3 regions of the Janthinobacterium kochi genome follow, and region 2 is predicted to be linked to each of the others. Evidence: predicted binding sites of a transcription regulator. Region 2 holds the regulator's gene; each other region holds the start of a gene.
What was found. Region 2 encodes FNR, which switches genes on or off when oxygen is low (the NO sensors DNR and NnrR bind a similar motif). Its sites were predicted from a motif close to TTGATNNNNATCAA; they were not measured.
Positions count from the first base shown of each region.

Region 1: a site for FNR is predicted at 1,905-1,918, ahead of ACQ4WL_RS01965 (OmpW/AlkL family protein). Genes of this name have one in related genera too.
Region 3: a site for FNR is predicted at 1,197-1,210, ahead of ACQ4WL_RS11835 (XrtA system polysaccharide chain length determinant). Genes of this name have one in related genera too.

Region 1 covers NZ_JBNYXO010000001.1:404,108-408,067, reverse strand. The annotation lists gene ACQ4WL_RS01975 (methionine ABC transporter permease) at 1-279, shown strand, start outside; gene ACQ4WL_RS01970 (MetQ/NlpA family ABC transporter substrate-binding protein) at 305-1,132, shown strand; gene ACQ4WL_RS01965 (OmpW/AlkL family protein) at 1,224-1,838, opposite strand; gene fur (ferric iron uptake transcriptional regulator) at 2,205-2,642, shown strand; gene ACQ4WL_RS01955 (MerR family transcriptional regulator) at 2,714-3,079, shown strand; gene ACQ4WL_RS01950 (NAD(P)H-dependent oxidoreductase) at 3,152-3,742, shown strand; gene ACQ4WL_RS01945 (SpoIIE family protein phosphatase) at 3,923-3,960, shown strand, end outside.
Region 2 covers NZ_JBNYXO010000018.1:65,002-68,961, forward strand. The annotation lists gene ccoG (cytochrome c oxidase accessory protein CcoG) at 1-655, shown strand, start outside; gene ACQ4WL_RS25635 (FixH family protein) at 710-1,234, shown strand; gene fnr (fumarate/nitrate reduction transcriptional regulator Fnr) at 1,238-1,996, opposite strand; gene ACQ4WL_RS25645 (response regulator) at 2,236-3,960, shown strand, end outside.
Region 3 covers NZ_JBNYXO010000004.1:319,666-323,625, reverse strand. The annotation lists gene ACQ4WL_RS11845 (N-acyl amino acid synthase FeeM domain-containing protein) at 1-273, opposite strand, end outside; gene ACQ4WL_RS11840 (XrtA/PEP-CTERM system exopolysaccharide export protein) at 474-1,097, opposite strand; gene ACQ4WL_RS11835 (XrtA system polysaccharide chain length determinant) at 1,350-2,879, shown strand; gene ACQ4WL_RS11830 (XrtA-associated tyrosine autokinase) at 2,900-3,763, shown strand; gene ACQ4WL_RS11825 (TIGR03016 family PEP-CTERM system-associated outer membrane protein) at 3,747-3,960, shown strand, end outside.

The DNA.
Region 1 (3,960 bases), on a different contig from region 2:
ATGGGCGCGTCGGAAATGCAGATCATTTTCCGCGTGCTGCTGGTCGAAGCGCGCTCCGGCCTGGTGCTGGCCCTGACCGTGCTGTCGATCAGCTTCCTGTCGTATTCGGCCGTGGCCGGCGTGGTGGGCGGCGGCGGCATCGGCGACCTGGCCATCCGCTACGGCTACTACCGCTTCGAGACGGACATCATGGTCGTCACCGTGGCCATCCTGATCGTGCTGGTGCAAACCATCCAGTTCGCCGGCACGCGCATCGCCAAGCGCCTAGACAAACGTTAATTCCTATTCAGATACAAGGACCTACATGAACCACCTTCGCCGCAACCTGCTCCTGGCCGCCACCAGCCTGGCCTTCGCCACCGCTGCCTACGCCAAGGACCCGAAAGAACTCGTCATCGGTACCAGCTCCGGCCCGTATTCGGACCAGCTGAAGCTGGGCATCAAGCCTATCCTGGAAAAACAGGGCTACAAGGTCAAGATCGTCGAATTCAACGACTACGTGCAGCCGAACTACGCGCTGGCAGAGGGGTCGCTGGACGCCAATGTGTTCCAGCACATCGTGTATCTGACCAAGTTCGCCACCGATAACAAGCTGCCATTGAGCCCATTGATCACCGTGCCGACCATGCCGATCGGCCTGTACGGCGGCAAGCAAAAAACCCTGGCGGAAGTCAAAAACGGCGCCACCATCACCATGCCGAACGACCCGACCAACCAGGCGCGCGCGCTGGTCATGCTGGCAAAGATGGGCTGGATCAAGCTGAAACCGAACGTCGATCCGCTGCGCGCTTCCGAGCGCGACGTGCTGGAAAACCCGAAGAAGCTGAAACTGGTGCCGCTGGAAGCGGCGCAGCTGCCACGTTCGCTGGCGGATGCCGACTACGCCTTCGTCAACGGTAACTTCGCCCTGGCCGCCGGCATGAAGCTGACGTCGGCCCTCGCCGTGGAAAAGATCTCGGACAGCTACATCAACCTGGTGGCCATCCGCACGGCTGACAAAGCCAAGCCATGGGTCAAGGACCTGGAAGCGGCCTACCGTTCGCGCGCCTTCCTCGACGCGACGAACAAATACCTGGCCGGCTACGAAAAGACGGACTACCAGCTGGCGCTGGAAAAGACACTGAAAAAATAAACCGGCGCAGACAATGCAAAAAGGACGGCCAGGTGCAAACCCGGCCGTCCTTTTTTATTCTGCGCGCCACGCGGGCGCTGTCATGCCATGCTTAGAAGCGGTAGCCGACGCCTACACCGATCAGGATAGGATCGATCTTGACTTCGCTGACCTTGGCACCGGCAGCGGTCATGACGTCGCTGCGGATCTGTACTTTCTTGATGTCGAAGTTCAAGGACCAGTTTTTGTCCAGTTTGTAGTCGACACCGGCTTGCAGCGCGAAGCCCCAGCTGTCGTGTTCCAGGCGCAGGCCAGGAATTTTGACATCCGAGATATTCGTGTAGTTCACGCCAGCACCCACGTATGGGCTCAACTGTTTTTCAGGCATGAAGTGGTATTGCAGCGACAGCGTCGGTGGCAGGTGCTTGAAGGTGCCGGCTTTGCCGCCGTCGAGCTTGACGTCATGCTTTTGCGGGTAGGTCAGGATCAGCTCGGCAGCGATATTCGGTGTGAAAAAGTACGAAATATCGATTTCAGGAATCGTCTTGCTGCTGACCGTCACGCGGTCGGATGCGCCGGTGCCACCAAGAGGCGTAGATTTATCGGCCGGATCGATGTGCACGGCGCGGGCGCGCACCAGCCATGGGCTTTCCTGCGCCATTGCATTACCGGCGAATGCGCCGATGGCGGCCAGGACGATTGCTGCTGCAGTTGCGGACTTCTTCATTCTAGTTCCCTCTTTTTTGTCGTTAAGTAACGCTGCGAAGTCTAAGAGTGCAGTGCAACAAAAACTTTGATCCACATCAAATAGTGCTAGATGGCATCACTAAAGCGATTTTTTTCTTTACCCAGATCAAGAAAATGCGGCATTGCAGCGTGGCCGCTCGCATTGCCCCCGTTTCTCCGGCGGCCAGCCCGCCGCGCCAGGCGGACCCCAGTTGCCCGCCGCGCAATCACCACTTGCACAGATGTCACTGGATTGCCGCCTGCGCGCGCAGCATACTATGTCCGGTTCGCACATGAGAATGGTAATGATTATCATTTGCGATATAATGACGTACCTCGCTAGGCGACTATACAAGGAATGGGAGACATGGATATATTGAGGGAACTGCGTGAATCGGGCTTGAAAGTGACCATCCCCCGCTTGCGGATTCTGCAGCTGTTTCAAGAAGGCACGATCAAGCACCTGAGTGCGGACGATGTCTACAAACTCTTGCTGGCTGAAAAAATCGACGTGGGTCTGGCCACCATCTACCGCGTGCTGATGCAGTTTGCCGAAGCGGGCATCCTGTTCCGCCGGCATTTCGAATCAGGCCATGCCGTCTTTGAACTGAACGAAGGCCAGCACCATGACCACCTTGTCTGCACGGGTTGCGGCAAGGTCGATGAATTCGTCGATGAAGGCATCGAACTGCGGCAAAATGAAATCGCTACCGAGCGGGGCTTCGTGCTGCATGAACATGCGCTGTCGCTGTATGGCACTTGCGCAGAATGCACGGCGAAGAAAATCCCGCCGCGCCGGGCCTGAAGTCGCGCTTGAGCGGCCCAAGGCAACGCTGCCTTGCGGTAAGATTCGCTCAAGCTTGATAAAGGACAGCCATGTACATCGGAGAAATCGCCCGCCTGGCGGGCACCTCGCCCAAGGCCTTGCGCCACTATGAAGCGCTGGGCTTGCTGGGCGACGTGCGCCGTTCCGGCGTCTACCGCGTCTACACGCAGCAAGACCTGGCGCAAGTCAAACTCATACGCCAGGCGCAGGCGCTGGGCTTTCGCCTGGCCGAGCTGCTGCCCATCCTGGCCGGCGACGACACCGACTGGGCCGCTCTGTCCCGGCATATCGCCGCCAAGCGCGCGCAAGTACAGCAGGATATCGCGCACCTGCGCCGGCTCGATGCGCAGCTGGGCGAGATCGACATGGAAATCCAGGATTGCCTGGCGGGCCAGGCCCTGCCGGCGGCGGCCTGAAACCGGCGCTTGACTCTGCCACTAGGGGCAGGCTTTAACATGCAAGCTATTCTTTTTTTGAAAGCATGCAGCATGGCGACAGTTATCGTAAAACGCATCCTGGTCATCCTCGGCCATCCCTCCAGCGACAGTTTTTGCGGTGCCCTTGCCGACGCCTACGTGGCAACGGCGCGCGCGGCCGGCCACACGGTGCGCGAACTGCGCCTGGGCCAGCTGGACTTCGACCCCATCCTGCACGAAGGCTACCGCCAGGTGCAGCCGCTGGAAGCGGATTTGCTGGCGGCGCAGGAAGCCATCAGCTGGGCCGAACACCTGGTGTTCGCCTACCCCATCTGGTGGGGCGGCGCACCGGCCCTGCTGAAAGGCTTTGTCGACCGCGTCTTCCTGCCCGGCTACGCCTTCAAGTACCGTCCCGGCAAGGCATTCCCGGCCCAGTTGCTGAAAGGCCGCACGGCGCAACTGCTGGTGACGATGGACACGCCGCCCTGGTATTTCCGCTGGGTCTACCACATGCCCGGCATCCACCAGTTGCGCAAGACGACCCTGGAATTTTGCGGCATCAAGCCGGTCAGGGTGGCCAGCTTCGGCCCCATCTTGAATTCCACCGAGGCGCAGCGCGCGCGCTGGCTGGAACAGGCGCAGGCACTGGCACGGCGCCTGTAGGCCCGGCACCGGCTTGCCATGCAGCCATCTTGCATACGGTTTTGACAAGCGGGTAATCAAGCCGTCATATTCCAAGGCTACCATGATGATATTGCCTGTTTGTCAGTCGCCTTGCCGTCGCGACAACAAGGGGCCGATCGTCATGTAAAGGTAACCGCTGTGGAGTTCAACGCTTCTCGATTGCATCTTCCCCGCTATCGCACCTCCGTGGCGTTTGA
Region 2 (3,960 bases):
GAAGGCTGGCAACAACGACAAGCTGGGCGACTGCATCGACTGCACCCTGTGCGTGCAGGTGTGTCCGACTGGCATCGATATCCGCAACGGCCTGCAGTATGAATGCATCGGCTGCGCCGCCTGCGTCGATGCCTGCAATACCGTGATGGACAAGGTCGAACGGCCGCGGGGACTGGTACGCTACAGTACCGACCATGCGATGGAAAACAACTTCAATTCGAAGCAGATCCGCCAGCGCGCCATGCGCCCGCGCGTGCTGATCTACACTTCCATCCTGGCCTTGATCATCATCGCCGTGTGTACCTCGCTGGCCCTGCGCACGCCCCTGAAAATGGACGTGATCCGCGACCGCGGTTCGATGGGACGCGAAGTGGAAGACGGCATGATCGAAAACGTCTACCGCCTGCAGATCATGAACACCTCGGAGCAAAGCCAGCATTTTAAAATCAGTGTCTCCGGCTTGCCGGGCCTGACCTTGCTGACGCGCGAAGAAGTGATGTTGCAGCCGACGGAAACGCTGGGTTGGCCGATCCGCCTGCGCGTGCCGCACGGGGTCGGCGAAAAGGGCTCGAACAAGATTGCGATCGAATTGCACTCGCTGGACGACCCATCGCTGCATGTGCGTGAAAGCGCGGTATTCATCGTGCCGCGCTAATGTAGGAAGGCCAGTCCCCGGATGGGGATTGGCCGATTAAACAGGAGAAATATCATGTCCGACAGTCTCAAGCTGCAAGCCCCCGTTGCCCCGTGGTACAAGCATCGCTGGCCCTGGCTGCTGATGATCGGTCCCGGCCTGTCCGTGGTCGTCGGCAGCTTCATGGGCTATATCGCGTTTACGCAGCCTGATGCGCTGGTGGTGGGCGACTATTACAAGCAGGGCAAGGCGATCAACCAGGATTTGAAGCGCGACACGATCGCCAGCAACCTGGCCATGGATACGAGCCTGTCGTACGACGTTGCTGCAGCGCGCCTCAGTGGTTCCGTGCACAGCTTCGGCAAGGCTTACCAGGGTCCGCTGCAGCTGCATCTGGCGCATGCGACCTTGCCGGAAAAAGATATCAAGCTGCTGGTGCAGCCCGATGCGGCCGGCAACTTCTCGGTAGCGCTGCCGATGCTCGAGCGCAGCCGCTGGCAAGTGCTGGTGGAAAACGACAAACGCGAGTGGCGCCTGTCCGGCATCTGGACCTGGCCGCTGCAGCGCAGCATCGCGCTGCACGCCGATGAGGAACTGTAAGCCTTATTTGCAGACGTCGGTGCCGGCCGTGATAGCTTTTAACTTGGCCGGCTGCAGGATTTCAATTTCACGGTTCGACACGCGCAGCCAGCCTTCCTTCTTGAATTTCGACAATAAACGGCTGACGCTTTCGATGGTCAGGCCCAGGTAGTTGCCGATTTCCTCGCGCGACATGCGCAGCTGAAATTTGCTGGCCGAATAGCCGCGTGCTTCATAGCGCGAGGCCAGGTTGACGATAAAGGCGGCAAAACGCTGCGTCGCCTGCATATTGCCCAGCAACAGCATCACGCTTTGCTCGCGCGTGATTTCCTGGCTCATCATGCGGTGGAAATGGCGCAGCAGGGTCGGCATATTGCCCAGCAATTGTTCCAGACTGGAAAACGGAATTTCACACACTTCGCTGTCTTCCAGCGCCACCGCATTACAGTGGTGGCGGTCGGCGCTGATGGCGTCCATGCCCAGCAGTTCGCCGGCCATCTGGAAACCCGTCACCTGCTCCTCGCCGCCCGGATTGATCTGGTACGTCTTGAAGTGCCCCAGGCGGATCGCGTACAGGTTCTGGAACGAGTCGCCGATGCGGAACAGCGAGGCGCCGCGCACGATCTTGCGGCGGCGGCCGATGATCTGGTCCAGCCTGTCCATGTCGCCCACATCGAGGCCCATCGGCAAGCACAATTGATGCATGCTGCAGGTCGAGCATCGCGCACGCAACGCTTCCACGGTCACTGTGGGCAAGGTGGGAGTGAGTAGCGCTTCAGTCATGTCGGTACCTTTTAGAAAATGCAATAACGAGTTTACTGCATACAGAGTTGCCGTGTGCCAATTTCACCGCAATTACGCTGAATAAACCACGTTCTGACTTTAATTATATGGCAACATCGTCAAATGCCCATGCGGGGAGGGCAATATGCGCGGCGCCGCTTGCCAAGTTGATGTATTGATAGGAAAATTCCTGACAGCATTATCTGCCGCCTGTGCCGCCCGGTACTGAAAAGGAAATCATGAAGCCTCTCGGCATTAAAGCAAAAGTCGCGCTGGCCACCAGCCTGACCTCGATCGCCATGATCGCGCTGGTCACCATGATACAGGTGCAGCACATGCGCGCCGACTTCACCAGAGTACTGCTGAGCCAGCAATCGTCCCTGATCACCCGCACCGCTGCCGAGCTCGACGACAAGCTGGACATGCTGCTGCAGATCGTCACGCTGACGGCCAGGCAGCAGCCGCCGGAATTGATCGCCCAGCCCGCCCAATTGCGCGAATATTATGCGCGCCGCTCGATGCTGGTGCTGTTCGATGACGTGCTGGTGCTCGATGCGCATGGCGCCATCGTGGCCGACATGCCGCAGGTGGCAGGGCGCATCGGCATCAACGTCGCCGAGCGCGAGTACTTCCAGACCGTGCTGCGCACGCGCCAGCCCATGATCACCGAACCGATGCTGGGCAAGTCGAGCGGCATGCCCATCGTGCAGATGGTGGCGCCCGTGCTGGCCGCCGATGGCCAGGTGGCCGGTGTGGTGATAGGCGTGCTGCGCCTGTACAAGGACAACCTGCTGGGCCGCCTGCGCTCGGAAAAGATCAGCAAGAGCGGCTATTACTTCATCCTCACGCGCGGCGCGGTGCCGCGCTATGTGCTGCACCCCGATACCCGCCGTTTGCTGCAGCCGCGCCAGCCGAACGCCAACCTGACCACCACGCAGTTGCTGAAGGAAGATGGCGAAGGCAGCATGGTCAGCACCAACAGCCGCGGCATCACGGCCGTCAACAGCTTCAAGCGCCTGAAGTCCGTAAACTGGCTGCTGGCCGCCTCGCTGCCCGTCGAAGATGCCTTCGAACCGTTCAATGGCGTGCTGTACCGGCTGGTACTGTGGAGCATCCTCGCTTCGCTGCTGGCCGCTTTTGTTCTGGGCTGGGTCACCGTGCGCCTGCTGTCGCCGCTGGTGCGCCTGCGCGACACCCTGCTGGCGCTGCGCACCAGCGGCAGCCGCTTCACCCCCGTGCCGGTGCAGCAGCGCGACGAGATCGGCGAACTGACGGAGGCGTTCAACGGCCTGATGGGCGAACGCGACCGCCTGCAGCAGGAGCTCGAATCGCGCGCGGCGGAGCTGGAGCAGGAGCGCGACCGGGCCGAGGCGGCCAACCGCGCAAAGAGCGATTTCGTGGCCAACATGAGCCATGAAATCCGCACGCCCCTCAATGCCGTGCTGGGCATGGTGTATTTGCTGGGCAATACCAAGCTCGATACGGAACAGCGCAAGTATCTGACCATGGTGCGCGTGGCGGGCCAGTCGCTGCTGGGCATCCTCAACGACGTGCTCGACTATTCGAAGATCGAGGCGCGCCGCATGGAATTGTCGCCCGTCGAATTCGACCTCGACGAAGTGATGAATACCCTGGCCACGACGATGACGATGAATGCGGGCGAAAAGGAGCTGGAACTGGCCATTGCCGTCGAACCCGACGTGCCGCGGCGCCTGGTGGGCGACGCCCAGCGCCTGCAGCAAATCCTCGTCAACCTGGCCGGCAATGCCATCAAGTTCACCGAGAGCGGCGAAGTGGTGGTGGCCATCAGTCTGGCCGAGAGCGAAAACGGGCGCGCCTGGCTGCGCTTCGAAGTGCGCGACACGGGCATCGGCATGACGGAGTTGCAGCAACAGCAACTGTTTTCCGCATTTTCACAGGGCGACCAGAGCATCACGCGGCGCTTCGGCGGCACGGGCCTGGGC
Region 3 (3,960 bases), on a different contig from region 2:
GACGGTGGAGCCGGCCGTTTCTGCAAACAGGGTGATTTTATTCAGCGCATGCGCGATGCCGGGATCGACGGCATAGCCGCGCCAGCCGTACATCTTGCGGATCAGCAAACTGGCCGCTTCGCGCCGGCCACGCGAATTGGCCATGCGGATATGAAAGCGCTGCAGGTCGAGCTCGTGCTCCATGGCCGGGTCAATCTGCCCCTCGCCCACCACCAGGTCACTGAAGGTGCCTGGCGTGTCGAAGGAAATAATGGGTTCATCTTGAAAGCTCATCTTGTCCTCACGTTCATCGGCCGCCGCCGAGACGGACTGAAGCCAATGCCTTGTGACAAGAAAAAGACGAAAAAAGTTCCCACCATTAGCTAAAAAAACAGAAGAAATTTCCCTTTAGATGGCAAAATTACACGCTGAAATTTGCTGAAAAGAACAAAAAGACAAATATATCTGCTGTTTTGATATTGCTCAGATCGCTACTAAAAGAAGCTCTCCGGTATCAACAGCACGTCGCCCGGGCGCATCATGACGTTGGCGGAAATATCGCCATTCTTGAGCAGGTCGTCCAGGCGCACGCCCAGCTGCTGCTGGCTACCTTCGCGCATGCGGATGATGCTGGCCTTGTTGCCGGCGGCAAAGTCAGTGATGCCGCCTACGGCGATGAGCACGTCCATCAGCGACATGCCCAGCCGGTACGGCAGCGCCTGCGGCTTGGCCGCCTCGCCGATGACCCGGATCTGCTCGCCGTACGGGCCCGAGAAATTGGTGACGATGACCGTCACCACCGGTTGCTGGATGAACTTGCCCAAGGCTTGCTCGATGTCGCGCGCCAGCTGGGTCGAGGTCTTGCCGCTGGCGGCCAAATCCTCCACCAGCGGCGTGGTGATCTTGCCGTCCGGCCGCACGGCCACCGTCAGCGACACTTCCGGATTGCGCCAGACAATGATGTTGACGGAGTCGCCCGGGCCGATCAGGTAGTCGTGCATGGGCGCGCTGTCGTCGGCGGGCGCCAGCGGATAAGGTGTGCGGCAGCCCCCCAGCAAGCTGGCGCTACCCGCCAGTACCAGTGTGTGGCATAGAAATGCACGGCGAAACGGATTCATGCGGGGCCTCTTCGAGTCGATGGCGCGTCCATGGCCGGCCCCGCAGAACCAGCCTGGGCCGCGAACTTCCTATGATTATTAAAACCCGGCAAGTGAACCTTGAGGCGTATCAAGAAGCAATCATTTTGGGAAATCTTGCTTCCCAGGCGCCCTATACTTTGCTTACTCAACAGGCAAGCATTTCTTGCAAGACGCCGTTGTCCGCGCCGCCCAGCCATCGACCGTGCAGCACCGTCACCAGAAGGAAGCGACATGGAGGAATTGATACAGCAACTGCTTTCCAGCCTGAAAGGCATCTGGAAGTACCGCTGGCATGCGGTGCTGGTGGCGTGGCTGGTGGCGATCGGCGGTTTCATCAAGGTGATCACCCTGCCCGACGACTTCCAGACGTCGGCGCGCGTGTTTGTCGATACGCAAACCATCCTCAAGCCTCTGTTGGCCGGCATGACCAGCGTGCCGAACACGGAACAGCAGGTGGCCATCATGAGCCGCACCCTGCTCAGTCGCCCGAACGTGGAGCGCGTCATGCGCATGGTCGACCTCGACCTCGATTCGAAGTCCGTGCGCGAACACGAAGCCCGGCTCGATGAGCTGATGAGCCGCATCAAGATCACTGGCACCAACGCCTACGACATCTACACCATCAGCTACAGCGGGCGCGACCCGAAGCTGGTGCGCGACGTGGTGCAAAGCTTGCTGACCATCTTTGTTGAAGGCAGTTTCCAGGGCAAAAAGGGCGATTCGCAGAAAGCCGTGCAATTCATCGACGAGCAGATCAAGAATTACGAGGACAAGCTGAGCGCGGCGGAAAACCTGGTGAAGGAATTCAAGATCCGCAACAACCTGCTGCTGCCGCGCCAGGGCATCGACTATGGCAGCCAGCTGCTGATGTCGTCCGATAGCCTGAACAATGCCAAGCTGGAACTGGTCGAGGCGGAACAATCGCGCAAGGCCATCCTGAGCCAGATCGAAGGCGACGAACCCGTGCTCGACCTGGAGCCAAACGCCTCGGCCATCACGAACCCGGAACTCGATGAGCGCATCGCCTCACTCAACAAGAACCTCGACAGCCTGCGCATGCAATTTACGGAGTTGCATCCCGACATCATCGCCTCGAAGCGCCTGATTGCCCAACTGGAAGAGCGCAAGATCGAGGAAAGCAAGCTGAAAACGGCGGCCGGCGACCCGGGCAAGAACTACAGCCCCATGCTGCAGCAGTTGAAGGTGGCGCTGACGGACGCGGACGCCAAGGTAGCCGCCATCCGCGCCCGCGTGCAGGAATACAACGCGCGCAATGAGCGCCTGCTGGCGCAAAGCAATGCCGTGCCCGAGGTGGAATCGCAGCTGGCGCAACTGAACCGCGACTACATCATCAACAAGGAAAACTATGAAAAGCTGATCGGCCGGCGCGAAGCGGCCAAGCTGTCGGGCGAACTCAGTTCCACCACCGAGATGATGGCCTTCAAGATCATCGACCCGCCCACGGTGCAATATGCGCCCGTCGGCCCGAACCGTCCGCTGCTGTTCAGTGCGGCGCTGGGCGCGGCCCTGGTGGCCGGCATCGCCACGGCCCTGCTGATCAGCCAGGTGCGCCCCACCTTCCTCAGCCCTGCCGAACTGCGCGATGCCACGGGCTTGAACGTGCTGGGCACAGTATCGATGAACTGGACGCCGCTGCAGCAGGTGCGCCGCCGCCGCGCCCGCTATGGCTTTGCCGGCTGCCTGGGCAGCCTGTTCCTGCTGTACGGCGGGGTCATGACGGCCGCGCTGCTCAAATTCTAGACCATGCCACGGGAGCGACGATGACCAGCAAGGAGCGCAGCAGCAAGGACAGCGGCAGGCAGGAAGCCCTCATCCTGGGCGTCGCCGAAGCCCCCGTGCCGTACGTAGCGGACAGCGCCGATGGCGCAGACGGCGCGGACACCCAGGCGGCCAGCAACCCCCAATACCGCGCCCTGAACCTGGCCCGGCTGGCGGAGCAAGGCATGCTCACGCAGGAAGGCGGGCGCAGTTCGGTGGCCGAAGATTTCCGCATCATCAAACGCCCGCTGCTGCGCCAGGCGCGCGCCAGCGGCGCCGAGGCCATCCGCCACGGCAACCTGATCGTCGTCACCAGCGCCATGCCCGGCGAAGGCAAGACGTATTGCGCCGTCAACCTGGCCATGAGCATCGCCATGGAAATGGACATCACGGTGCTGCTGGTCGACGCCGACGTGGCGCGCCCGTCCGTGCTGAAAGTGCTGGGCCTGTCGCCCGAGCCTGGGCTGATGGACGTGCTGCTCGATCCGCAGCTGTCCATGGCGGACGTGATCCTGAAAACCAACGTGGCCAACCTGCGCATCCTGCCCGCCGGGCGCAGCAACAAGCATGCGACGGAATTGCTGGCCAGCCGGGCCATGAGCCGGCTGCTGGCCGAGATCGCCAGCCGCTACGCCGACCGCGTCGTCGTCTTCGACTCGCCGCCCCTGCTGATCACCAGTGAAGCGCACGCGCTGGTGGGACAGATGGGCCAAGTGGTGATGGTGGTCGAGGCGGAGACGACGACCCAGCACGCCGTCAAGGAAGCGCTGCGCCAGATCGACTCGTGCGAACACATACATTTGATCTACAACAAGACCAAATCGTTCCCCGGCAACGACTACTACGGCTATGGCTATTACGACTAGCCGCCGGGTTTCGCTACCGCTGGCGCTGCCGCCGTTGCTGCCTTTGCTATCCTTGCTGCTGCCCCTGCCCGCCTTTGCTGTCGACTGGCTGGTGAAACCCTCGCTGCGCCAGCGTGTAAGCTATACGGACAATGCGCTGCGCGCGCCGCCCGGCAAGGCGCAATCGGACTTCATCACGGAAATTGCGCCCGCCATCG